3 regions of the Paenibacillus tundrae genome follow, and region 2 is predicted to be linked to each of the others. Evidence: riboswitches for the same ligand, from Rfam matches in the RefSeq annotation. Region 2 holds a riboswitch; each other region holds the start of a gene.
The links. A riboswitch is a leader RNA that binds a small molecule or an ion and turns the genes downstream of it on or off. The one in region 2 is predicted to bind thiamine pyrophosphate.
Positions count from the first base shown of each region.

Region 1 (5,028 bases), 230 kb from region 2:
ATCATAGTGATGCAGTGTGCGCACACTGATCGAGGCGAGCTCGGCGACTTCTTTTACCTTCATGGCCATGGTTCCAACCTCCTTACATCACCGATTGTACAGTGTCACGTTACGTGAGAGTCAACCCTGTCAACTTTGAATGTAGCACCTAAACTAACTTTTAATGAGAAGCACAGTAGGATGGAGAAACTGAAGTGAATGATAGGAAGCCGAGAGGAAGCAAACAGGAAGAAAACAAGAAGAAAACAAGAAGCATACAGGATCACAATCCGACCGTTGTATCATATTTTATATGTAGGGGTGTGAATCGTTACGCCATACTAATCAATGATCGTGAACTGTTACCGAAAGTAATATTCGTAGACAAATATTCACAGACGGTTTGTGAACATAAATGAGGTGGCTTCAACATTATAGGTATAGACAATCTTGCTAATATTGATGCAAATGAAGTCTTTGAATTCAAGCGTAAATTCAATGCGGAGTTTTCTGGGGTATATCTAACTGTGTCGGAGGTTAAGGTGTGTAAAAGTTACATAGTTCATAATGCGTAATGCTTAATCCATGATTCATAATGCAATAAAGCTAAAGGATGTACATGCGACGGACAGGCTCAGCATATAAACCCTGCGCCCCGGCGGGGTTGCCGCGGTGCAGGGGTGCATGGCTACGCCAGCATCCCACGCACCGCCGCAGCGAACTGCGCAGCCGCTGCGCGCACGTCGGCCGCGCCCGCAATGGCGGAGATGACGGCTACGCCGTCGGCTCCAGCCGCCATCACGGCGGCCGTGGTATCGGGCGTAATGCCGCCGATACCCACCACCGGAACTGCGATGCCTGCGGCGCGCAGTTCCGCAACCCCTGCGGGGCCCAGCACAGCATGGGCATCCGCTTTGGAGCGCGTCGGGTACATTGGCCCGACGCCAAGATAGTCGGCGCCCGCCTGCACCGCACGGCGGGCTTCCTTCACGGAGTGGGCGGATACGCCAAGCATCCGCCCAGCTCCCATGCGGGCGCGTACAAGCGCCGCGTCCGCATCGTCTTGGCCGACATGTACACCGTCGGCCTCCACAGCTACAGCCAGCTCCACATCATCGTTCACGATGAACGGTATTCCGTGCTGGCTGCACACCTCGCGAAGCCGCCATGCTAGAGCTAGGCGGGCTTCGCCAACCAGGGCACCAGTTCCTTTTTCCCGGAACTGGAACAGCGTAATGCCGCCAGCAATCGCCTGGCGCAGCACCTCCACAGGGTCTTGCGTGGTATTCACGCTACCCATCACCAAATACACTTGCATTGCGCGTCGCACCGCGTCTGCATTCAGCTCATGCATCACTGCCCACCTCGCTGCCTGCGCTGATACGCAAAATGATTCGTCGGCCCATGCCCAGCGCCAATGCCTAGCTCATCTTCAATGGCTGCCTGAATGAATGCTCGCGCAGTCGTGACGGCAGCCAGAACGGACGAACCTTTCGCCAGTTCAGCCGTAATGGCGGCAGAATACGTACAGCCTGTTCCGTGAGTATGAGGGGTCACAATTCGAATATTCTCCAGATAGTGAAAGGACTGCCCATCATAGAGTACATCGACAATCATGCCGCCCGTATCATGGCCGCCTTTGATCAAGGCATACGCAGAGCCCATCTGCACAAGGCGTCGGGCTGCCTCTTCCCGTTCACTTAAATTTCGAATGGACATGTCTGTCAGCAGTTCAGCTTCAGGAATATTTGGCGTGGTGATCTGTGCATGCGGGATCAGCTCCGTAATCAGTGTCTGAATAGCCTGCTGCTGAAGCAGCGGTGCGCCGCCCTTGGCTACCATAACGGGATCAATGACCAGATTAGACCATTCATAATGGCGCCATTTCTCGGCAACCAATTGAATAGTTTCCGTACTGTAGAGCATACCTGTTTTCACCGCATTAGGCTTGAAGTCGTCTCCGGTCGAATCGAGCTGTTGGGCTATCCCTTCATACGAAATCGGAAATACACCCTGAACTCCTGTTGTATTCTGCGCTGCAATGGCAGTAATGACGGTCATACCATATACACCAAGTTCTTGAAAGGTTTTGAGATCGGCTTGAATTCCAGCACCGCCGCCATTGTCCGATCCAGCGATTGTTAGAGCCTGAGCTATACGCATGGTGTATCTTCACCTCCATGGATGTGGCGAATAAGAGCACGTTGCTGTAGTACAGATGGGGATACATGGCCCAGTTGGTTCAATAGCTCGATCTGGAAACTGCCAGGGCCCTGGCTTTCCGTACGATCTGCAGCCATCTCAGCAGCAACACCGTAGAAGGCGAGAGCTTCTACCACACTATCCAGACGCTCCTTGTCGTCAGTCGCCACAGCTGCAAATGCGCCAATTACAGCACTGAGCAGACATCCCGCACCGGTAACTTGAGTTAAGAGGACGTGACCGTTGCTCACGAGATAGGTCAGATGTCCATTCGTAATGACATCTTCGCGACCCGTGATCACAACGATACAGTTTAACTTTTGAGCTGCACGCTCAGCTATTCCGATTCGATCTCCTTCACCTTGTCCAGCATCTACACCTTTGCTATTCCAGTGCTCACCAATAACATTGGCGACTTCTGCCACATTGCCACGCAAGATCGTGAGACGTAGCTCACGAACGAGCATCTGAACCTGCTCAGAGCGATAAGATGTGGCACCAGCGCCAACAGGATCAAGCACGACAGGGACTTGATGGGCGTTGGCAGATATACCAGCGAGCATGATGGACTGCACAACATCTGTATTAAGTGTGCCAATGTTGAGGACAACCGCGCCGGACATTTTCGCAACATCGGCAACCTCCTCGTGTGCATAAGCCATAAAAGGTGATGCTCCAAGTGCAAGCAAGCCATTGGCTACAAAGGGAGCTACCACAATGTTGGTGATATTGTGCACTAACGGATTTTGAGTGCGTATACGTTCCAAGTAAGACATCTGTTTTCCTCCATAAATTCATTTTCATAACTCACTGGCATTTTCCCAGAATTACATGTAGGCAAGCGGCTGAGAAATGCTATATTCTGATCTGCGATGACTCATTTTTTATCCTGAAAAATGCAAAAAGCCCCGCCCATTTCCGGAGAAATGAGTGGGGCTGAAGATTCAATTCGCAATTGGTTTTCATCATCCATATTCTGTATGATGAAACGCATGATGTTTATTGAAAGGCCGCTCCACTTCCCTCCGCTGGTATGATCCAGATCAGGTTCAAAGGGTCCGAAAGTTCATTCGTCTCAGCCGTCAGGCTCCCCCAGTGCATTGCTATATTCAGTTTTAGTACTTTTTGAACAGGTATTTATAGCTCCAGCATATATCACATGCAAGTCAGATGTAAAGAAGGGATGTGCCAGATTTCTGCTTCCGCTGAGCAGCAGGAATCTGATCTGAAACGTTGTTGTTCCCTACTTCCTAACCCGATATAATAGAGGTTGTTCCAAAAGAACACTTTAATCACGAACTAGTGAAAGTGTTATCGTTATATCACCAAATGAAGGTGGGACGCTTTCCCTCCGGAGAAGAATGGGGATCCGAGTTGAAAACATTCAAGAAAGTCTACATCGAAATTACAAGCATCTGTAACTTGGCGTGCAGCTTCTGTCCGCAGACCAAGCGTGCCAAAAATTTCATTGACCCTGACGTCTTTAATAATATACTGGATCAGATTAAGCCTCATACCAAACACATATATCTTCACGTCAAAGGTGAGCCGTTACTGCATCCCAAAATCGATCTGCTGCTGGATTCTGCACACGAGAAGGGGTTCAAGGTTAATATCACGACCAATGGTACGTTGCTGCCCAAGACACAGCATAAGCTGCTAGGTAAGCCAGCGTTACGTCAGATGAACTTTTCCTTGCACAGCTTCGACGGACATGAAGGCTCGACAGACCGCGAAGGCTATTTGAATAATGTGTTGACCTTTGTTCGTGAAGCGGTGAAACATAATGTTATCATTTCATTCCGACTATGGAACCTGACACAGGATAACTTTACGAATGCTCAGATGAACCGAAACCGGGAAACGCTTGAGGTGTTGGAGCGGGAGTTCGACTTGGATTTTCGGATCGAAGAAAAGGTCGTACCAGGTAGCGGTGTCAAAATCGCTCCGAATGTATACCTCAATCAAGATCATGAATTCCAGTGGCCAAGCTTGGATGCACCAGAGGATGATGGCAAAGGCTTCTGTCACGCACTTCGTAGTCAAGCAGCCGTTTTGGTGGATGGCACGGTTGTACCGTGTTGCCTGGATGGCGAAGGTGTAATTAACTTAGGCAACGTACATGAGAAGTCATTCTCGGAGATCGTTGATGGGGAACGAGCCAATAACTTATTTTATGGATTCTCGAAGAGGCAGGCCGTTGAAGAATTGTGCCGCAAGTGTGGGTACCGCCAGCGGTTTGGCGCATAGTTAGCATCGTTAGACATAACAAATAGTCCAATTGAGATCACGTTATCTGGTTACAGATGGCGTGATTTTTTGCTGTTTTTGCACAATGTTCATTTGTTCATCTGCCCTAAATAGAGCATATTCGAAGTTCAGAATAGCATACTGCCTGGGTATTCCAGTGTACGAAATGTGCTGATAAGGAAGGCTCCAAGGCGAATACCAAGACATATCACCTAATGATTATTCTCGTTACATTCCTTATTTGGTAGGATCAAGATACGTTCCAAGCAGAGGTGCACATCTGGGGAACTGTGAGGACAAGCTTAGGCTTATGCGCCACCAATCCATATGAATAGAGGAGGACATGTTCGATGAAAAAATTGTTAACGGTGTTATTGTCGTTTGGTCTGGTCGCTTCCGTATTTGGGGCAATTCCTGCGTCTGCTGCTCCCGAGATTGTGAAGACAACCATCATTGTAGAGAAGGGCAAGACGTATGATGGAAAAGGAAAAAGCGTCGCTGCCGATCCGAATACACTTGGTGATGGTAGTCAAAAGGAAAATCAAAAGCCTATCTTTCGCCTTGAGGCAGGCGCTACATTGAAGAACGTAGTCATTG
Region 1 covers NZ_CP145605.1:954,407-959,434, forward strand. The annotation lists gene V6W81_RS04225 (MerR family transcriptional regulator) at 1-69, opposite strand, end outside; gene thiE (thiamine phosphate synthase) at 668-1,333, opposite strand; gene thiD (bifunctional hydroxymethylpyrimidine kinase/phosphomethylpyrimidine kinase) at 1,333-2,142, opposite strand; gene thiM (hydroxyethylthiazole kinase) at 2,133-2,957, opposite strand; TPP riboswitch at 3,185-3,285, opposite strand; gene V6W81_RS04245 (radical SAM/SPASM domain-containing protein) at 3,556-4,431, shown strand; gene V6W81_RS04250 (pectate lyase) at 4,782-5,028, shown strand, end outside.
Region 1: it holds a riboswitch for thiamine pyrophosphate, as region 2 does, so the genes downstream of both, thiM (hydroxyethylthiazole kinase) here and thiC (phosphomethylpyrimidine synthase ThiC) in region 2, are expected to answer to the same signal.

Region 2 (5,028 bases):
ATGCGATTTTTATATACTCTTATCTTGTTCATAGTAGGTATGATCTGTTCTGCACTTCTGCATGCTGGTAATCTTAAGCTGTCTGACGGGGTTCTGTTTGTCATCGCAGGCATCCTATTTCAGATTTGGCGTAAGTTGGATTGAACCCAAACGTTACGTTGAATTGGAATTCGGCCTTTCAAAACATTAAACATTTTTTCATATTAAAGCTATGGAAGCCTGTCATCTCCGAATTTTCTTAGGAACGTGTCCGATATTCTTCAGCCTTCGCCTGCATTCCCGCAGCAACTGCCTCCTGCTCGGACAACCCCTTGTCTGCGGCAAATGCACGAATATCCTGCGTAATTCGCATACTACAGAACTTCGGCCCACACATCGAGCAGAAATGGGCTTCCTTAGCTCCCTCAGCAGGCAATGTCTCGTCATGGTAAGAGAGCGCCCGTTCAGGGTCAAGCGACAGGTTGAACTGGTCACGCCAACGGAACTCGAATCTAGCCTTGGACAGTGCATCATCTCGGCGTTGAGCTCGTGGGTGACCTTTAGCTAGGTCAGCGGCATGGGCTGCAATCTTATAAGCAATGACACCCTCGCGTACATCATCCTTGTTAGGCAGCCCCAAATGTTCTTTTGGTGTAACATAACAGAGCATGGATGTCCCGAACCAGCCAATCATCGCTGCTCCAATAGCTGAAGTAATGTGATCATAACCTGGAGCAATGTCCGTTGTCAGGGGTCCCAGAGTATAGAACGGAGCCTCTTTACAGATTTCCATCTGTAAATCCACATTCTCTTTAATTTTGTGCATCGGCACATGCCCTGGTCCTTCAATCATCACCTGTACATCATGCTTCCATGCAATCTGCGTTAACTCGCCCAGCGTAGCCAGCTCTGCCATCTGAGCTTCGTCATTGGCATCATAGATACTCCCCGGACGCAGTCCATCTCCAAGCGAGAATGCCACATCATACCTTTTCATAATTTCACATATCTCTTCAAAATGCGTATACAAAAAGTTCTCTTGATGATGCGCCAGACACCATGCCGCCATAATAGATCCACCCCGAGACACAATGCCTGTCATGCGTTTGGCTGTCATCGGGATATAGCGCAGCAAGACACCTGCATGGATGGTGAAATAGTCTACGCCCTGCTCTGCCTGCTCAATGAGTGTGTCTCGGTACAATTCCCACGTTAGTGCTTCTGCTTCCCCATTGACCTTCTCCAGCGCCTGATAGAGTGGCACAGTTCCGATCGGTACCGGAGAATTACGAATGATCCATTCCCGCGTGGTATGGATATCCTTGCCTGTAGAGAGATCCATAACGGTATCCGAGCCCCAGCGTACAGCCCAGGTCATTTTCTCCACTTCTTCTTCGATGGAGGAAGAGACAGCAGAATTCCCGATATTCGCGTTGATCTTCACATGAAAATGACGACCAATCAACATCGGCTCACTTTCTGGATGATTGATGTTGGATGGTAGAATCGCTCGGCCACTGGCCAGTTCTTGTCGCACAAACTCCGGCTCTACTCCCTCACGAATCGCGGCAAACTCCATCTCTGGCGTAATGATGCCCTGGCGTGCATAGTGCATCTGCGTTACACAGCGTCCAGCCTGAGCACGCAGCGGCTTTCCACGCAAGCCTGGGTAGGCTTCAGCCCCGGTTCTTCTGCTCCCCGCCTTCAGTCCGTTATCTTCCGGTTTCACCGTACGCCCTGCATAAGCCTCCACATCCTCACGTTCCGTAATCCAGCGCGTGCGCAATGCCGGTAGCCCTGCCCGGATATCTGCGTGAAAATCAGGGTCGGTCATCGGGCCGCTCGTATCGTACACACGCAGCGGCTCATTATGCTCCACCCCTTGGGGAGTACTCGTGTCATGAAGGGCTATTTCACGCTCAGGCACAGCAATGTCCGGACGTGAGCCCTGAATGTATACTTTGCGGCTACCGGGGAAGGGTTGAACCCCTCCCGCCGTACCTGTTTCTTTTGCCATCTGTGTTTCTTCTGTATTGCCTTGTCCCATCATCGGTTGTCCTGTACTCATCGTCTTTGTCTCCTCCTCATTGGTCTTCACGACTGCATCACTTCATTTCCATGCGGGCGCATCTAACCTGGAGACCATCCATACAAGGAGCAATGACAACCTTCCCTAGAGAGACAATATACAGTAAGACATCATACGGCAGAGAACGATTCATTCACCGAGCTCATTTGAATAGATTCCATAACAGATTCCAGCCTCGGTTCTTTCATCGAAAGTAACTCTCAAGCTAGATTCTGTCTCTGCTCACTGTATATAAAAAAGCCGGTTCCCGAGGGAACCGGCTATGTCCATCACCAATGATGTGCCGACTACCGAACTCTAATCGAGTCCAGCCATACGTTACATCCCATTGATGTTCATGGTTAATTGGCCGATTACTTCCCTACGCTGGTATGATCCAGATCAGGTGCAAAGGGTCCAGAATCTCATGCGATTCCGTCTCAGTCCGGACAATTCGGACTCCCCTAGTAACGTTAACAAGTTGCGGCAAGTATACCGCAGTGTCATATTCAATTCATCAAGCCCCGCTGGGCTGTCCATATCAGGATAGCTCAACCGAGAAGGAAAAACAACCTTTATGTTCCAGAATCAGCAGATTCATCATGACATATATGTTCCATAAGAGCCTTGTGGTTGAACAAACTCGTTAAGATAACATCAAGCCCATCTGAGCAGCTGCTTCCTTCAACACCGGCGCATACTCATGTAATGTCTCTTGTGATAGACGGCTGACAGGCCCTGATACAGACAATGCGGCAGCAATTTGGCCTTTGCGATCCATAATCGGTACAGATACCGCCGCAGCTCCCGGTTCACGCTCCTCATAGCTCGTTGCATAACCATGCTCCAGAATATCCTTCATCTGCGCTAGATAGACCTTAGGATCGATAAAGACAGGCCACTCCGGCCCATTCATCAGTTCCTCACGATCCTCTTCCGTTGCAAAGGCCATCAGCACCTTACTGGAAGCTCCTACGGATAAAGGAAGGCGCACACCAACAGGAGCTACACGCCGTATAGCCTGATCGCTCTGAACAGCCTGAATCCGAATCCGTTCACTGCCATCCCGCAAATACAAGCTAACCGTCTCCCCGAGTCGATCTCTCAGTCGCTCCATCGCAGGTAGAAGAAGGATAGCTGGGTCATCACTACGGGACATATGAGCAGATAGCTCCCAGATCCGGATACCAAGCCGATACTTCTCGGTAGCTGCATCCCGGATGACAAATCCACGTTCTTCCAAGGTTGCCATCAGCCGGTGAACCGTGCTTTTGTGCAGACCAATCTGGCTGGCAATCTCGGTAAGCCCCAGATCACTCCGCGTTGTGAAGCACAATAATATATCCAAGGCTCGTTCCACAGCCCTGACGGTCAACTTGCGGTCTTCCATGACACTAAGCCTCCTCATGTTTCATCACATGAAACTTGGTTACATAAATTATATGAGAAACGATCTCATCTGTAAACTAAAATGGGGCAAAATTCTCCTTTTTATAAGACTGAATTTCCCGCGATTTGTACACTTAGGAAATGTTAACCAGATCCTCTCAGAACTATATAACAATTGCGTAACAAATGCTGCCAATCAATTGACTTTGGTTATATAGGAACATACGATAAAGATATATTGTGCATTTGTATCATCCGTTCCTGCGACTTAGGAACTACGTATATGAGCTGAATGGTTCTCGTTGTTATCCTCAATTTCATCTGAATTTATAAGGAGGGGCAATCATGTATTCGACATCCCAGAGCGAAGCCCCGCTGCAAACGAAAGTGTCCGATCTGCCTACTTCGTTATCGCCAAGGCTAATTCGGTTCAAGCATATTATCGTAGCGTTGCTGCTCTCCGTGGTATTTTTTCTACTCTTTTGTTTCATTGCACTACACGGTTACATTGCCTGGGTTTTATCCAACCCAACGGTAGCCCCTGTCTTCTCTAATCCGATGCAAGCGAGGAACATGAAGTATGAAGACATTACGTTCCCTGCGGCAGATGGAAGCCGAACGATGCAGGGCTGGTATATTCCGGCCGACAAAGATGTGAACAAAACGATCATCTTCAGTCATGGCTATGGTGCCAACCGTGAGGAAACTTGGGTTCCGATGTATGACCTTGCCCATTATGCGCACCAACTTGGATTTAACGTCATTATGTTCGATTATGGTTTTGCTTCTCAGGTAAACAAGGCTGTCGCTACAGGCGGCAAAGCGGAATCTCAACAATTGCTAGGTGCCATTCAAACGGCCAAGCAACGAGGGGCTGAGGAGCTCGTCGTATGGGGATTCTCCATGGGTGCGGGCACCGCATTACAGACAGGCCTTCTCACCGAGGATGTCGATGCGATGATTCTGGACAGTACCTTCTTACTTGAACCAGATACGTTGTATCACAACATTCATAATCAGATCAATCTGCCACGCCAACCTACACTTGAGATTATGAAGCTGTTGTTCCCGGTTCTGAACGGCACTGGATTACAGCAAATTCCGTATCAAGAGGTCAAAAAAGAGGATTATCCTTTTCCGATTTTCTTCATTCACGGTACGGAAGATGAGAAGGCGCCTTATCCAATCGCGGAGCTGCTCGCCGCCAATCAGACCAATGCAAATTCAGAGGAATGGATCGTGGACGGAGCCCATCATGAGTTAATCTTCCGTGAGCATCCCAAAGAATACCTGCGCCGCGTATCTACTTTCCTGAGCCATGTAACGAAGACCACCAGTGACGACCTGGACAGATATTAACATTTATGTCCTGAAGATATAACTTCTGACTACGAACTACGTAAGGGCCCTATAGGGCTCTTTTTTTGTATACATAGGACAACATCATTTATGAATATATTGATGCGATGGCTATGCACGACATGTTCGAGGATACAGAGACTGGGCAGTTTTAGCCTAATTTCAATGTTAAAAATGGATTCGGAATCATATCACTGATGGGAGGATGCTTGGTTATGCAATGGAAAGGATAT
Region 2 covers NZ_CP145605.1:720,504-725,531, reverse strand. The annotation lists gene V6W81_RS03325 (hypothetical protein) at 1-144, shown strand; gene thiC (phosphomethylpyrimidine synthase ThiC) at 239-1,996, opposite strand; TPP riboswitch at 2,410-2,523, opposite strand; gene V6W81_RS03315 (IclR family transcriptional regulator) at 2,694-3,437, opposite strand; gene V6W81_RS03310 (alpha/beta hydrolase) at 3,782-4,795, shown strand; gene V6W81_RS03305 (Fe-Mn family superoxide dismutase) at 5,011-5,028, shown strand, end outside.

Region 3 (5,028 bases), 3.2 Mb from region 2:
CAATCGTAACATGTCCTACACCGGAACGTACCAGCGTCTCCGCAATACCGGTTCCTAGTGCACCTGCACCAACGATCAAAACTTTACCGTCACTTAATTTGCGCTGTCCTTCCTTGCCAAGAGGAGCATAACGCTCTTGTCTGGAATATCGATCTCCTTGGTCAGGTGAACACGTCTCATTCATCATGTATGAACCATTCCTTCCGCCGGACTACTCGCTGCTGCATAACGCTTCACTGGAATCATTCCTGCCTCATATGCCAATCTTCCTGCCTCTACCCCGAGTCTCATGGCCTTCGCCATACTCACAGGATAACCGGATCCAGACACTGCTGTATTCAACAACACAGCGTCTGCTCCCATTTCCATTGCACGAGCAGCATCACTAGGTGATCGAAGTCCAGCATCTACAATCACAGGTACAACCGCCTGTTCAATAATAACCTCGAGATTGTATGGATTCATGATCCCCTTGCCTGACCCAATGGGTGAAGCCCCAGGCATCACAGCGTGTACGCCAAGTAACTGAAGCCTTTTCGCCAAGATTACATCATCAGATATATAAGGAAGAACCGTAAAGCCTTTATGTAGCAGCATCTCACAGGCTTTATACGTTTCAATCGGGTCTGGTAACAGAGTAATTCCATCGCCAATCACTTCTACTTTTATCATATCACAAAGTCCGGAAGCACGGGCGAGTTCAGCAATCCGAACAGCTTCTTCTGCCGTAGAAGCGCCCGCTGTGTTAGGCAGCAAGGTGTAGCGATCCAAATCTACCATATCGAGAAAATGCTTTTTGTTACGCTCTTCAAGGTTAAGGCGTCTCACAGCAAACGTAAGTACCTCTGTACCAGAGGCTTCAATTGCCTGAGACTGCACCTCTAAATCGTCAAATTTACCTGTACCCAACAATAATCTAGACTGAAAGTCATGTTCCCCAATTTTCAACATCACTTAACCCCCTCCTACAAAATGTACAATTTCAACCCGATCCCCATCTTTTAAATGGGTCGTCTCATGATGTTCACGGGTAAGAATCTGACGATTCAACTCAACAACCACTGTTTTCACATGAAGATCAAATGAGTGCAGCAGTTTATCTACACGGTTCAAACGGTCTTCAATCTCCATTCGTTGACCATTGATTATAATATTCAATGCAAGATCCCCCTTTTATTAAAGCGTTCTGGACGACAACCCTGCACATTCAGTTCCTCAGAAGATTTACCTTCAATAAAATCAGCGAGTAAGCTACCCGTTACGGCACTTAACAAGATTCCGTTGCGATGATGTCCAAAAGCTGTATACAAACCTGGTATGCTCTCACATGCGCCTAGGTAAGGTAATCCATCGGGTGTTGAAGGCCTTACTCCGGCCCATGTCCGTACAAACTGAGCTTCTCCAATGCCAGGTACCCAGCTGGCAGCACGTTCAAGCAGTTTTTGCAACCCGGCAGCTGAGACATGTAGATCAGATTCTCCCGGTAAAACGGTCGCACCAATCCATACTTCTCCATTGGCCTTAGGAACGATATAAATGTCCTCTGCGTATACCGTTTTGTCTGGGGCAAGTTGTCTAGAATGATCCGAGAACTGCACTGCTGCAATTTCGCCTTTGACAGGCATAGTCGGCAATTGAAGCCCAGCCTGCTTCATTAACACTTCCCCTTGCAAACCATTAGCAACAATGACATTGCGACATGTCATCGTTCCAATTGAAGTTTCCACGCCTTGTACTCCGTTTGCATCCACTCGAAGACTAACATGATGCACACCTTCAATAATCCGTGCTCCGAGTGCCTGAGCTGATTTTGCATAAGCTTGAGTCAAATTAACAGGTAGAACGTCACATTCCAACGGTCGATAGTAGGCACCATAAATATCTTTGCTTAACCATGGAGCCTCTTGTTGTACCGTGATTTCATCCCACCAAATTTCAGAAGCGATTGATCGTGGTGCTGTAACAGTGGAATCGCGGCTTAAATCTTTTTCCAAACGTACAGGAGTAATAAAACCATTTTGTTGATATCCAATATGCATCTCACTCAGGGAGCTCAATTGTTCATACTGCTCATGCAGTAGCTGTCTGCTCATGGTTGCCAGGTTCAACATCATCGGTGAAGAAAAATGCTCACTATCTGCTGCAATCATGCCAGCTGCTGCACAAGATGCACCCTCAGCGATCCGCGCACGTTCAAGCAGAAGAACATCTTGTCCTCGTGCTGCAAGCTCATAAGCGATTGCACAACCAATCACGCCCCCACCAATCACAATCGTTTCTGCATGAAGTTTGTCGTGGATTCCAGCTTTGGTTCTACTGAGGGACAAAGTTTTACGTAAATCCCGGTTACTACTGCGGCTTCGAACTCTCGCTCCATCGTTCACCATCTCATCTCCTTGCTCAAGATTAACCTTCCGATTCCACAATCGCCTGTTTTAGTGCACTAACCGCTTGGATTGGATGCTCACTCGCCCAGATATGCGATATGACCGCTAAGCCTCTCGCTCCTACATTGCGAAGATCACGAACATGCTCGATCCCAATGCCACCAATTGCAATTACTGGAACGTTCACTGTGGCGCATACTTCAGCAAGCAGCTTCAGTCCTCTGGGTTTGATTCCTGGTTTACTATTTGAGTCATAGATATGACCGAAAAAAACATAGTCTACGCCCTGTTGCTCAGCAGCCTTAGCTTCATCTACAGAATGAACGGACACACCGATGCGAATTCGCTTTCGCATATCCCCTATAGATCTTGTCGTGCTTTGTGAGAAATCTGCCTGACCCCAATGCACACCTGTGAACCCTTCATCTTGACCCACTTCAAGCACACCATTGACTACAATACGATGATGAGGAACCCCTGATTGATGCAGTTTGTTTGCCCACTCCCTACGCTGCTCAGGTGACTTTTGTTTTTCTCGAATATGAATATAGTCCACCCATGGCCATATATCCTTCGATATACTCACAAAGTTGTGCAAATTCCCTACGCCTTGAGAAATGACATGCAGCTCAAAAGAAGCTGTGACATCGGAGTCATGCTCTTCTGTAATTACCAAACGATAACCTCCTCTCTTGACCAATGACATAACAAAAAAGCCACTCCCGTAGGGGAGTGGCTGCGAAATATATGCTTTGATTCGTTTAATAAAGTGTTGAACGACCACAGAGGTTCTATGCATGCAACGGTTAGCCCCATTGCAAAATCTCATAGAAACAACATGCTGTTCTCTCAGAAACAAGCATCTACCTTATTCATGCAGAGTACTGTTTCTAATAAACGAAAACGCGCCACTTCCCTACGCTGGTATGATCCAGATCAGGTGCAAAGGGTCCGGAATCGCATTCTTCCATCTCAGCCGCATCGTGCGGCCCCCCTAGTGTTCATATGAAGTTGTAGCCTATATTACCATAGAGTCCTTTTTTTGTCACCGAAGATTTCTGAATCCTGTTCGGCTACGTAGACTAATTTTTCTCAGACCAAGCTTCAACATCCCACGTCTTTGTAACCCAATCCTCGTAGAAATCAGGTTCGTGAGATACGAGAAGTACTGTACCCTTAAATTCCTGCAGGGCGCGCTTCAGTTCAGCTTTGGCTGTTACATCAAGGTGATTGGTCGGCTCATCGAACAAAATCCAGTTACTCTCGCGCATTAACAACTTGCACAAACGCACTTTTGCTTGTTCTCCACCACTTAGCATGTTAAGTGGACGAGTAATATGTTCGTTTTTTAATCCACAACGTGCAAGATGTCCCCTAACCTCATTCTGGGTCAGATGCGAAAATTCATTCCATACATCCTCGATTGGAGTGATATTTCCCGCCCGTACCTCCTGCTCGAAATAAGCCGTTTCCAGATAATCTCCCAAAAATGTTTTGCCGCTGATTGGTGGAATTTTACCAAGAATCGTTTTGAGTAGTGTAGATTTACCTACACCGTTACAACCAACAATAGCAATTTTCTCTCCACGTTCAATGGTCATCGTCATTTTAGGTAATAAAGCATGAGAATATCCAATTTCAAAATCAATGCCCTCAAACACCGTTTTACTGCTGGCACGAGCATCTTTGAATTTGAAAGTAGGTTTGGCTGCCTCATCCGGACGATCAATCCGTTCAATTTTACCCAATTGCTTCTCACGGCTCTTCGCACGACCTGACGTAGAAGCACGTGCTTTATTCCGCTGGATGAAGTCTTCCTGCTTTTTGATATACTCCTGTTGCTTCTCATAAGCATCAATATGCTGTGCTTTCTGCATATCGGCCATCTCAAGAAACTTGTTGTAGTTCGCTGCGTATCTTGTCAACTTGGCAAATTCCAAGTGGTAGATCACGTTAACTACTTCGTTCATGAACTCTGTATCATGGGAGATCAAAATAAAAGCATACGGGTAATCCTTCAAATACCGGGTCAGCCATTCAATATGCTCAACATCCAGATAGTTCGTAGGTTCATCGAGCAGAAGCGCTGTAGGCTTCTCCAAGAGAAGCTTAGCCAGGAGCACCTTGGTACGCTGACCCCCACTTAGTGAAGCAACGTCACGATCAAGTCCAATGACGGACAGACCCAGACCGTTAGCCATCTCTTCTACCTTCACATCGATCAAATAAAAATCGCCCTGCTCCAACTGTTCTTGGATGTCACCCATTTCTTCAAGCAACTGTTCCAATTGCTCAGGGTCAGCATCAGCCATCTGATCTGTAATTGCCATCATTTCTTTTTCTAATTCAAGTAGTGGTAAGAATGCATCCTTCAGCACATCCCGGATCGTTTTACCTGGCGTTAGCTTGGTATGCTGATCCAAATATCCATAACGAACTTTAGGTGTCCATTCAACTTTGCCGCTATCTTTAAGCAATTTTCCGGTCAAAATATTCATTAGCGTGGATTTGCCTACACCATTTGCTCCAACAAGACCTACTCGCTCACCTGACAGTAAACGAAAGGATACATTTTTAAATAATGTGCGGTCTCCAAAATTGTGACTAACGTTCTCAACTGACAATAAACTCATAAGATGAG
Region 3 covers NZ_CP145605.1:3,873,917-3,878,944, forward strand. The annotation lists gene V6W81_RS17310 (ThiF family adenylyltransferase) at 1-187, opposite strand, end outside; gene V6W81_RS17315 (thiazole synthase) at 184-951, opposite strand; gene thiS (sulfur carrier protein ThiS) at 955-1,158, opposite strand; gene thiO (glycine oxidase ThiO) at 1,155-2,387, opposite strand; gene V6W81_RS17330 (thiamine phosphate synthase) at 2,407-3,063, opposite strand; TPP riboswitch at 3,284-3,393, opposite strand; gene abc-f (ribosomal protection-like ABC-F family protein) at 3,470-5,020, opposite strand.
Region 3: it holds a riboswitch for thiamine pyrophosphate, as region 2 does, so the genes downstream of both, V6W81_RS17330 (thiamine phosphate synthase) here and thiC (phosphomethylpyrimidine synthase ThiC) in region 2, are expected to answer to the same signal.